2 linked regions of the Defluviitalea raffinosedens genome follow. The protein of the gene in region 2 interacts with the protein of the main gene of each other region in a pairwise test. Links are inferred from orthologs where the notes say so. Each region holds a gene or a part of one and is shown on either strand. Other genes may lie near its edges. The genes, in order: ftsZ and JOD07_RS11460.

Region 1 (6,230 bases), on a different replicon or contig from region 2:
CATCTTTTAATACTGTAGAAGTATTATCATGTTCTATAACTTCAACTTGATCCGGTCTAAAGCCCACAAGCATACCATTAGGCATGCCTAAGCTTGAAAAAGGAATCATTCTTAACTTAGCCTTGATAGGAGTTTGAATTATGGATTGGGTAAGTAGACTTAAATCATTCTCTTTATTATCATAAAACAATTTTTGAATGGATTCAGGTAAAAATGCTTTAACTGAAGAAAATTCTACAACAATAACGGGGCTTTGACTAAAAGGATCATATAGTGCATTTCCCGTATCGAGAAGCGCACTGGCATCAATTTGCTGTCCGTTAAAGGAAATCTTGATGCGATATAAGGTCCCTTCTTTCGTAGTATATTTACGAATCCAAGACCATATCGTTTTTATAAAGAAATACGATAAAACACAAGAAACAAATAATAACACTATAGGAAAGTTCTCTATTTTAAATTGGAAAGCATCCTGAATAACCTTTCCGATATTTAAGTAATAGAATAGTGCAATCCCAGCTCCTCCAAGGGCAAAAGCTGTTCCATGAAATAGGATAAAAAGTTTAATTAAATTTTTTAAAGATTGGGGTTTATAGGTGATCATTAAAGGAATCATAGGCAATCCTATTATGCCTATTAAGTTATATGTTGTTCTAAATATAGGAATAAAGATCATCAGGCAATAAAAAAGTGCGCCTAAAAAAGCTCCTAAAAGAAGTCTTTTAAAAGATACTTTTTTCTTAATGATTTTGCTTACGATCCATAAAATAAAATAATCCATTACAAGATTAAGAAAGAATACAACATCCGCATATATTTCTATTTGAAATGGTCGTTCCATGGTTATACTTCCCCCATTTATAATACTACTATTCATTTATATTCTTTCTATGATGTACATATAACTATTATACATAATAATCGTACCATTTTTTGTAAAATCGTCTGATTGCATAAAAAAAAGATATAACACAAAGTTATACCTTTTATGCAATACAAATACATATTAATTAATCATAGTGAATTGTCCCATTTTATGCGATAAACATTCTATATTATCTTCTTCTTCTTTGCAAAAAGATAGGAATATCAATAAAACTAGGTTCGTCAACTTTTTCCGAAGAAATAGGTGGATTTGTAATAATTTCTTTTTGAGGCTGTACGATCGTTTCTTCTTTTTTAGGAGTAGGTGTTTTAATCGTACTTCCAATCGTACTTCCAAAATTGCTTTCAAAACCAGTAGCAATTACTGTTACAATCACTTCGTCTCCTAAATCATCATTAATAGTTGTTCCAAAAATAATCTCTGCCTCAGGGTCAACAGCTTCACGAATAAGGTTAGCTGCTTCATTTGCTTCAAGCAAACCAAGATTGGATCCCCCACTAATGTTGATTAATACACCTTTTGCACCATCAATGCTGGTATCTAATAATGGGCTATGGATGGCTGCTTTGGCAGCTACTTCCGTTTTGTTTTCGCCAGAAGCTCGTCCAATTCCCATATGTGCTATTCCCTTATTAGACATAATAGTTCTTACGTCTGCAAAATCCAGATTAATAATACCAGGATTGGAAATTAAGTCAGAAATCCCCTGGACCCCTTGACGTAAAACTTCATCAGCCTTTTTAAACGCTTCAATAATAGTTGTCTTTTTATCAATAATATGCAATATCTTATCATTAGGAATAATAATTAAAGTATCAACGTTTTGCTTTAATTCTGCAATACCTTTTTCTGCATTCAACATTCTTTTACGGCCTTCAAAGCCAAAAGGCTTTGTAACAACACCTACTGTTAAGATTCCTTCTTGTTTTGCAATACCTGCTATCACAGGGGCCGCTCCAGTACCAGTTCCTCCACCCATACCAGCTGTAACAAATACCATATCAGCACCTTTTATCGCTTCAATAATTTCTTCACGACTCTCCTCTGCAGATTTGGTACCGATCTCTGGATTTGCACCTGCACCTAATCCTCGGGTTATTTTTTCACCAATTTGAATTTTTACCGTAGCTTTTGAACGACTTAATGCCTGCCGATCGGTATTTACAGTAATAAATTCTACACCCTTTAAGTCCTCTTCTATCATTCGATCAACGGCATTATTCCCTCCACCGCCTACGCCAATTACTTTTATTTGTGCCACATGGTCCTGATTCATGTCAAATTCCAGCACAGCTAATCCCCCTTCGCTAAACATTCCATAATGTTTTATTATACACTAAAACTCAATGATTTTCTATGTAAATTTATCTTAAGTGGATATTCCAATTAACTATATAATAATTGGTTTTTATGCATTATTCAATAATAAATTATTCTAAATTAAAACTTATTAAGTTAACGGTGAAAAAACCGCTCGCCCTTTATCAATGTTTTTCAGATCCACCTTACCCATATCGTACACGTTCATAATTTGAATCATCCACTGTATTTTTTTGTCAAATTCTTCTATGTTACCCATAGATACGTCCAATTTCTTTACATATACATGCGTATCGGTTGGATCACTTACATCAATTTTTATAATATCTTCAAGCAAATCATATTTTAACATCATCTGTGCCATCACTGCCACTATATTTAAAGAACTTTTATTTTTAACCGGAATAATTTCTCCAATTTCAAAATGATCAAATTCCAGCCCCTGAACTATTGGAAGATGATCTTTATAAGTAGGTGATGTTTCCAATACTCGTCCATCTTTATCTATATAAAGATATGTCCCTACATAAGGAACATATCCTACCACTTTTCTTTCATCAATTTGAATTCTGACATGATTGGGCCATTTTACTTCTATACTTGCCGATTCAATATATGGATCTTTACACAGCAGTTTTTCAGCTTTTTTTTGTTGAAACAAAAATATATTCTGGTTTAAATGAAAATTTATTTTTTCAAGGATTTGCTCTTCTGAGTAATGCTCATTTCCCCTTATTTCAATCTTTTGAACTGAAAAAAGCGGAGAAGTAAAAAATAAAAGGAAAAACACAACAACTAAAACCATAATAAGTACGATTTTTGTAAATTTGGGCTGGTTTTGAACATTATTAATTGGTATAATTCTTCCCATTTGCTTCACCTTCGTTTTTCACTTCAAATCATTGCTTTAATTGATCTTTCGGATACTGGCTCCTAATAATTGAAGATTCTTATCAATTTCTTCATATCCTCTTTCAATATGCTTTGCTCCTTCAACTACTGTACTTCCTTGTGCAACTAATCCTGCCATGATTAAAGCCGCACCACCTCTTAAATCTTTTGCATGAACCGCGGTTCCTGTGAGTTCATTTACACCTTTAACAATTGCTGTACGTCCTTCTATAGTTATATCTGCTCCCATCCTCATGAGCTCTTCCGCATGCTTAAATCTCGATTCAAATACTGTTTCAGTAATAATACTGGTTCCTGAAGCAATTGTTAATAAAGCCATCATTTGTGCTTGCATATCTGTCGGAAATCCGGGATATGGTTGAGTACGGACAATATCCACACTTCTTAGTTGCTTTGGTGCCTTTAAGTAAATATTGTTTTCTTTTTCAATAAGAGTACATCCAATTTCTCTCAATTTAGATGTTATTGCCTGTATATGATTGGGTTCAACATTAGTAAGTTCAATTTCCCCTCCTGTAATTGCTGCTGCTGCAAGATAGGTACCAGTAACAATCCGATCAGGGATTACTTTATGCTCTACTTTACCTAAAGTTTTTACTCCTTCAATATAAATGACATCAGTTGAAGCTCCCGAAATCTTTGCACCCATACCATTTAAAAAATCCTGTAAATCTTTAATTTCAGGCTCTTTCGCTGCATTATAGATTACCGTTGTCCCTTCTGCCAGAGATGCTGCAAGCATAATATTTTCTGTAGCTCCTACGCTGGGAAAATCTAAATGAATTTTTGCACCAGTTAATTTTGAAGCTTCGCAAATAATAAATCCGCGCTCCTCTTTAATTTGAACACCCAATTGCCTTAACGCTTTTAAGTGCAAATCAATCGGTCTGGGGCCCAATGGACAACCACCGGGATAGGAGATAATAACCCTCTTATATCTTCCAAGCACAGAACCCAATAAAATAATCGAAGAACGCATTTCTCTTACTAAGTCTTCCGGTACTTCATAGGAGGAAACAGTAGAGGAATCAACAATCAAGGTTTTACCTTCCCACTTCACGTTGCACCCAATTCTTTCAAGAATACTGATCATCGTAAGAACATCTAATATTTGAGGGCAATCATGAATATAACTTATATTCCCATTCAATACTGTTGCGGCTAATATCGGAAGTACTGCATTTTTTCCTCCTTGGACCCGCAGTGTTCCTTCAAGCCGCTTTCCTCCATCTATATAAAATTTGCCCATAAAGAAAGACACCTCCTGAAACTGTCAGGTAAGCCTATATATAACTATAGTATGCATAATAATATAAGTTGTGACAGACCTGGACAAGTATCCCATCAAGCTTCAGGAGTTCAATGAATTCTATAACTTATTCAATTTAGAATATCTTGATATATTAAGCAATATCCCCATAGCAGACATAGTAAACAATAGCGACGATCCTCCATAACTGATAAAAGGCAACGGCATTCCGGTTGTAGGAATTGTTTTTGTAATAACTGCAACATTAATGAGAACTTGTATCCCTATCATGCATACTATTCCCGACGCCACTAAAGATGAAAACAAATCAGGAGCGTTTATAGCCACCTTTATACCTCTCCAAATCAAAATTAAAAATAAAGATAACAAAGCTATTGCTCCAACTAATCCTAATTCTTCACATACAATAGCAAAAATAATGTCATTATGAGCCTCAGGAATAAAGCCAAGTTTTTGCCTGCTTTCCCCCAGCCCTAATCCAAACAAACCCCCAGAGCCTACTGCATATAGGGATTGAATGGGCTGGTATCCTTTACCAGTGGGATCTATCCATGGATTTTTCCAGATTTGAATTCTGTCTAATCTATAGGCAAATTGTGGAAGCATTACCGCAGCAGCCCCTCCGCCTAAAACCGGTAAAGCTAACACAAAAAAGTGCCAAATCTTAGGACTCGCTACAAAAAGCATGGCAACTCCAATAAATAGAACAACAATTGCAGTACTCAAGTTTTGTATAGCAATTAAAACAACTGGAATTGCTACAAATATTAAATAAAATAATAATCCCGAAAATTTCTTCAGTTTATTTCTGTTATAAGAGATGATAAGAGCCATAAAGAAAATAATTGTAAGTTTAGCTAACTCCGAAGGTTGAAATCCAAAAAGCCATCTCTTTGATCCGTTGACTTTTTGCCCAATCAATAACACGAGTACAAGCAAAATTTGAGAAACAATATACCCAGGAATCGCTAGCAATTTAATATTTTTATAATCATAATTCATCATAAAAATCATGGCTGAAAAACCAATGACAGACCAAAGTGCCTGCTTTTTTAAGAAATAGTACATGTCATTAAAATGATTTAAAGCATAGTAATAACTCGAACTAAAAATCATAACCAGCCCAAATAATACCAGCAATCCTACGGTAAACAAAATGGTGAAATCACATTGGGTTCTTATTGCTTTAATTCTTTTTTCCTTAGCTCCCTTTATTCGTCCTTGGGATTTTCGGGATACCGCAGATTCCATTTCTTTCACCCTTTCAAAGCATAAACCGCTTGTTTAAACATCTCTCCTCTTTCTTCATAACTCTTAAACATATCCCAGCTGGCACATGCCGGAGAAAGTAAAACGCAGTCTCCACTCACTGCAATTTCCTTTGCCAAAATTACAGCTTCATTTATGGATGAGGCTTTCTTTATGTTAAAGAAACCTTTTTCATGGGCAGTTTGAATGATCTTATCAGAAGTTTCTCCTATTAAAATGAGATACTTTACTTTATTAGGAAATACGTCAATCCATTCTGTAAAATCCGCTCCTTTATCCATTCCGCCGCCAATCAATACAATCGGCCTTTTCATTGCTTTGATTCCAATAATTGCTGCGTCAACATTGGTAGCCTTAGAATCATTATAGTATTGTACTCCATCTATTGTATCAACATATTCTATTCTATGTTCTACGCCTTTAAAACCAATTAAGATATTTCTAATAATCTCAACAGGTACTCCCATGCAAATCGTAATGGCTGTTGCTGCCAAAGCGTTTTCAACATTATGATCTCCCAAAATTTGCAGGTCACTGATTTTGCAAATACCAGTATTAATTTTATTCCATTTT
Region 2 (5,751 bases):
TTTCATTTAACATAGAAATCTTATCTTTTAATTCTATATTTTCCTTATAAATTTTCTCATAGGATTCTATCACATCATCTAAAAATTTATCTACTTCTTCAATAGAATATCCATACGGTTTCTTTCTAAATTCTTGTGATTCAATATCCAGTGGCGTAAGCATAATCAATGTCCCCCCTATACATACCGATGTATTACAATGCTCACACGATCTTTCTTAGTTTTTCCTCTGACTTCAGCCAATTTAATTTTGCCAAAACCTCTTAGTGTTAAAAAATCTCCCTCTTTAATGTGGGAGGCAGGACTTGCTATTACTCCATTGATCAATGCCTTTTCAGATTTTATTAAATCCACAATCTTGCTTCTCGATAACTGAAAACCGGCACTCAATATCGAATCAGCTCTAAGAGATGAAACGGTAGAAGTAATTTCTTTTATCTTAGGCTCGGGAAGAACAACTTCATCCAATAAAATTTCCTTTGCTTCTGCTTTTATATTTTTAACTTTAAATAAGTTATTGATGATATAAGATGCTATGTCCTTATTCACAAAAACAATAGCTTTATGATCATATACCAGTATATCGCCAATTTTACTCCTTTCTATCCCAAGTCCCAAAACAGAACCTAAATAATCTCGGTGAGATATGGATTCTTCATTGGAACTTTTAAGATGAATTTCAACTGGCGTGACAGGAAAATCATAATCTTGTAATTCTCTATAGTCTGGACAAAAACCTATTATTTTTCTTTCACTTTCAGGATATCCACCAAAAGCCTTTATGGAAAGATCGGAAATATTATGGACCATGACAAGATATTTGCTTAATTTATACATATCAATAAAATCGGTAAAAGTATTGGCATGATCTCTTAATGCAGTATTTGCACGATCCAGGATTTTACTGGCAATTAATCTTTCTTCGATATCATTAAAATTCTTTAAATATATTTCCTTGTTAATCATTGTAGTCCTTTCATTAACTTAAATAAGCGTTGTTAAGTATATTAGAATATTTTTTGCAAATTCTAAAAGAAGCAGTGCGATAATTGGAGAAAAATCAATCATCATGCCCCTTCCGCCAAGTACAGATCTTTGTATAAGGGATCGAACAGGACCAAGAATAGGTTCAGTTAATTGATAGATCAATGCAACGATGGGATTGCCATGTGAAAAAGGGAACCAAGAAAGAAGTACCCTAATAAAAATCAGCATATCAAGTAAATTAAAGAAAACTACCAAGGCTGAGCTTAAAATTGAACTTAAATCCATAAATTATCCTCCATTATTTTACATTGCTCATCCAAGGAAGAATAATCCCTTTTGTCTTTAACTCTTCCTTAAAACTATTGGCAATATCCACATTTTCCGGTGCAATGATAAATATATTGTTCGCAACCCGTTGAACATCACCGTTTAAGGCATAACATGCTCCACTTAAAAAATCCATTACTCTTTGAGCAATAATATGATCCAGATTTTCTAAATTAATTACAACAGGTTTCTTAGCTTTAATATGATCGCAAATTTCTTGAGCTTCTTCATATTTCTCAGGGTTAGTAATCACTACTTCCATTTGAACGTTTGTATGTATGTTTACAATCTTAGAATTGTTTTTAGTGTGATAATTGCGAATTTGGGGAATTTCAGCTTTCTCTTCTACTTCTTCCACTTCTTCTTCATAATCATCTTCTCCATTACCAAACCCCATTACATCCATCATCTTGTCAAAAAGTTTTGCCATTTGACACCCTCCTTATACATTATAATTTCTCTGCCCAAATATACCTGTCCCAATTCTTACCATATTTGAACCTTCTTCTATTGCAACTTCGTAATCATTTGTCATTCCCATAGAAAGAACTTCCATGCTTATATTATCAATATTTCTTTTAGCAATGTCAACAGATAATTGCTTTATATTTCTAAAATGAATCCTATTATTCTCTGGATTTGGATCATATGGGACTATAGTCATAAGACCTTTGACGTGTATATTTTTTAAACTTTTTATTTTATCGATCAAAGGATCAACTTCTTCCACCATTAATCCAAATTTAGTTTCTTCTTTTGCAATATTGACTTGTAATAATATATCCATAATCTTATTATGTTTTTCTGCCATTTCATTTATTTTATAGGCTAAACGCTCACTGTCCACAGAGTGGATCAAATCTACTTTGTCGATAATATATTTTACTTTATTGGTTTGAAGATGTCCGATCAGGTGCCAATGAATATTTGAATCAATCGCATCGTATTTTTTCATGATTTCCTGCACTTTGTTCTCACCTATATGGCATATATTACAGGATATAGCTTCTTTAATTCGAGGTATGTCAATTGTTTTTGTTACAGCAATTAAAGTAATATCTTTTTCTGTACGACCACTTTTTTCTGCTGCAATTCTAATTTTATCTCTGATTTCCTCAATATTGGCTTTGATGGAATTCATACCTTTGCACTCCTTTTAATCATTTTCTATAATTTGAAACTGGTCTAAAAGTTGATTATCTTTAGCATTCTTTGCATTGGAAACAATCTGATCATATAATCTTATTCCGGAAGGAGTATCCTGTTTAACAATTGCATAATCATTATTCTGGACTAAGATTTCTATCTTTTTAAATCGTATTATTCCTCCGTTTACAGCAAATACGCCAATGCTGGATTGACTTTCTTTGATAACATATTCTGATTCAGTGTTTTCAGGTAAGACTAAAGTATCATACATTTTTAAAGCGGAAGCTTCTTGAAGAATATATATATTTTTTTCATCTTCAAAAGCCATTTCAACAGGTATAAGTTCGTCACTTTCCATTCCTTTTTTAATGACTACCGTTTGTCTTCCGGATTGTTGTACATATTCTTTTGGAATTTTCAAGAAGGTTTTCTCAACAATTGAGTTAACTGGTATCTTAATTCCTTCATAATTTTCTCGGACAATTTCAAATTCAATATTTCTTTTAGAAATCAAAGGTGTCATTTGCTCTGTCGTTTGAAACACAAAGATGACATCATGATCTACAGGCTTAATTTTATAAATCTTTGCTTTGATAGGAGGCTGTCCATCATTAAATTGAATGGATACTTGATTCCCCACTTCCCAATCCTTTGCCAAATCTGCTGAAAGACTTCCAACTATATACCAATCATAATTATTGATTATTTTAAATAACGGTGCATTTTTTTCTACGCTTTGCATTTGGCTGATATCTTTGGGTTCTGAATTCTGTTCTAAATCTTTTACAGCCAAGTTATCTAAAGTTTTTGGAGTGAATTTTTCTTCCAGTCCATCAATATAATAAGATATGATTCCGCCTTTTGGCGTTAAAACAACATCGGAATTTGCAGCCAGTTGATTTTCATAAGTATTTTTTTGCAAAACCAGATTTTTAAGTGATGAGGAATCTTCTTGGGACAGGAGAATCTGCTTTTTTTCAATTTCCACCTGAATAGAATTTTTTATTGAGTAAATCTGGATAAAATTTTTGTTTGAATAAGTACTTCTCAGATTATCAATCAAATCATCTATCTGGTAATTAACATTCTGAATATCTTTTTGAACTGTAGAAAACTCTTTTCTCTGGTCCTGGACTTTTATGATATTTTCATTGATTTTGTCAAGTTCCTTTTGAATCTGTGATAAAGCGGAATTATTTGCAACCATACAAATCGGAGTGCCTGACTTAACTTTTTCTCCTTCATAGATAAAATATTGAATATTGCCTGCTTTAGTACTTTTAATAACTGTTTCGTCACGAACAATGATTCCTTTTACATGTATATTGTTATCAATGGTTCCCATTTGCACCACTTCAATGGATAAAGGAATTTTTTTTGTTAATTTAAATCCGGAACCAATTAAATAAATCATTAAGATAACTGACAGGAACCCCCCTATAACGATTCTACGTTCTTTTCTCTTTTGCTTATGATTTTTTCTCTTTTTTCTCGTTTTTGTATTCGCCATATAATCCCCACGCTTAATTATAATGAAATATTTTTATATGAACTTTATGTATTTTGTATATTTGATATTAAACACTTGGTTTTAATATAACGGATACAAAGAGAAAAAACAAGTAAAAAAAACACTCTTTTAAGAGTGTCAAAAACAACCGGTTTCAGTATCATTTACAACATAATAGCATTTCTCTTCATTCACATTATAATATAATTTCAATGATTTTATATCCTTTACTTTCATCGACTTTTCTTTCCAGATCTCTTTAAATTTTTTCAGTAAGTCTGATGATAATACTTCTTTCCCATTAAACTGAATGAATACTTCTTCTTTCATTCCCATCTCCCCTTATTCTTAAATCAAAACAATGATCAATGTATTTATCCAACCTCTAATGTATAATTTTTCCTTTATTGTATTACATGCCTTTTTTTTTGTCAAGTTTTTATAAAAGCAAAAGCACTTCTCTGAAATATCAGAGAAATGCCTTTGCTTTTTATCAGCTTATGTCTATAAAATAATACAAATTAAGCCGCCACTTCCTTCATTAATGATTTTCTGCAGTGTTTCTTGAAGTTTCATTTGTGCATCTTCAGGCATACGATAAAGTTTATTCTGCAATCCTTCATTTACTAATTCATGAAGAGATTTTCCAAAAATATTAGATTCCCATATCTTTTTCGGATCGGTTTCAAATTCACTCATTAAATAATTAACTAATTCTTCGCTTTGCTTTTCTGTACCTACAATAGGTGAAACTTCTGTTTCTATATCGGCACGAATTAAATGAATTGAGGGAGCGCTGGCGCGAAGTTTTACTCCAAAACGGTTTCCTTGCTTAACTATTTCAGGTTCTTCCAGTTTTAATTCATCCAGCATTGGAGTCACCACCCCATATCCTTTTTGCTTTACTTCATGCAAAGCATAGGCCACTTTATCATATTCTCTCTTTGTATCAGCCAGTTTACGAATAAGAGAAATGAGCTGATGCTCTCCTTCAATTTCCATTCCGGTAGTTTCAGATAAAACTTTATAGAAAAGGTGATCAGCAGTGGACAACTCAATTCTTATAATACCTGTTCCTAAATTAATTTTATCTTGATATACTTTTTTTATAAAATCATAATTCTTAAAATCTTCCAATGCATCTTTTAATTCTCTAAGCCGATAAACAGGATACATTGTATCTTTTACAGCTGATACCAATTGCTTTTTCATCCAGTGATCCGTATCCAATGCTTCGACCCATTTAGGAAAAACAAATTGAATTTCTTGAATTGGAAATTCATATAAAACATTTTCCATAATTCTATTTACATCATCCATTTTCAACTGTGCACAATTACAGGTGATAACAGGCACATTATACTTTTCTGAAAGTTCTCTATTCAATTCCTGAGTCTGAGAATCATAAGGTTTAGCAGAATTCAGCAATACTACAAATGGTTTATTGATAGCTTTTAACTCATTGATTACTCTTTGTTCAGCTTCTTCATAGTCATTTCTTGGAATATCCGTTATTGATCCATCAGTGGTTACAACAATACCAATGGTGGAATGATCATTAATTACTTTTTTGGTGCCTATTTCTGCTGCTTCAGTAAATGGTATTTCATACTCATACCAGGGAGTATGAACCATTCTGGGATTCTCACCTTCCAGGTGTCCTGTTGCACCAGGAACCATATATCCAACACAATCAATCATTCGTACATTAAAATCCAGTTCGTCATTCAGAGAAATTGTTACCGATTCATTGGGAATAAACTTAGGTTCTGTCGTCA

Evidence for each region.
Region 1: the proteins of JOD07_RS11460 (region 2) and ftsZ interact in binary tests that used the Bacillus subtilis proteins (3 or more experiments, as listed by UniProt). The link is inferred for Defluviitalea raffinosedens from one-to-one orthologs.

The regions. Positions count from the first base shown.
Region 1 is NZ_JAFBEP010000004.1:103,655-109,884, forward strand. Bases 117-3,030 are described here. They hold ftsZ (cell division protein FtsZ), read right to left. Parts: upstream 2,178-3,030; coding sequence 1,056-2,177; downstream 117-1,055. Other genes in these bases: spoIIGA (sigma-E processing peptidase SpoIIGA), read right to left, coding at 117-841; JOD07_RS04840 (cell division protein FtsQ/DivIB), read right to left, coding at 2,337-3,030. Also shown: more of spoIIGA, read right to left, coding at 1-116; more of JOD07_RS04840, read right to left, coding at 3,031-3,077; murA (UDP-N-acetylglucosamine 1-carboxyvinyltransferase), read right to left, coding at 3,114-4,367; putative lipid II flippase FtsW, read right to left, coding at 4,488-5,639; murD (UDP-N-acetylmuramoyl-L-alanine--D-glutamate ligase), read right to left, coding at 5,645-6,230. UniProt on the Bacillus subtilis protein: Essential cell division protein that forms a contractile ring structure (Z ring) at the future cell division site. The regulation of the ring assembly controls the timing and the location of cell division.
Region 2 is NZ_JAFBEP010000017.1:26,407-32,157, reverse strand. Bases 16-2,962 are described here. They hold JOD07_RS11460 (cell division protein SepF), read right to left. Parts: upstream 1,745-2,962; coding sequence 1,286-1,744; downstream 16-1,285. Other genes in these bases: JOD07_RS11450 (biotin/lipoyl attachment domain-containing protein), read right to left, coding at 2,471-2,962; JOD07_RS11455 (YggS family pyridoxal phosphate-dependent enzyme), read right to left, coding at 1,757-2,455; JOD07_RS11465 (YggT family protein), read right to left, coding at 985-1,272; JOD07_RS11470 (YlmH family RNA-binding protein), read right to left, coding at 178-966; JOD07_RS11475 (DivIVA domain-containing protein), read right to left, coding at 16-163. In the rest of the region: more of JOD07_RS11475, read right to left, coding at 1-15; more of JOD07_RS11450, read right to left, coding at 2,963-3,973; JOD07_RS11445 (DUF6465 family protein), read right to left, coding at 4,112-4,303; spoIVA (stage IV sporulation protein A), read right to left, coding at 4,478-5,751. UniProt on the Bacillus subtilis protein: Cell division protein that is part of the divisome complex and is recruited early to the Z-ring. Probably stimulates Z-ring formation, perhaps through the cross-linking of FtsZ protofilaments. Its function overlaps with FtsA.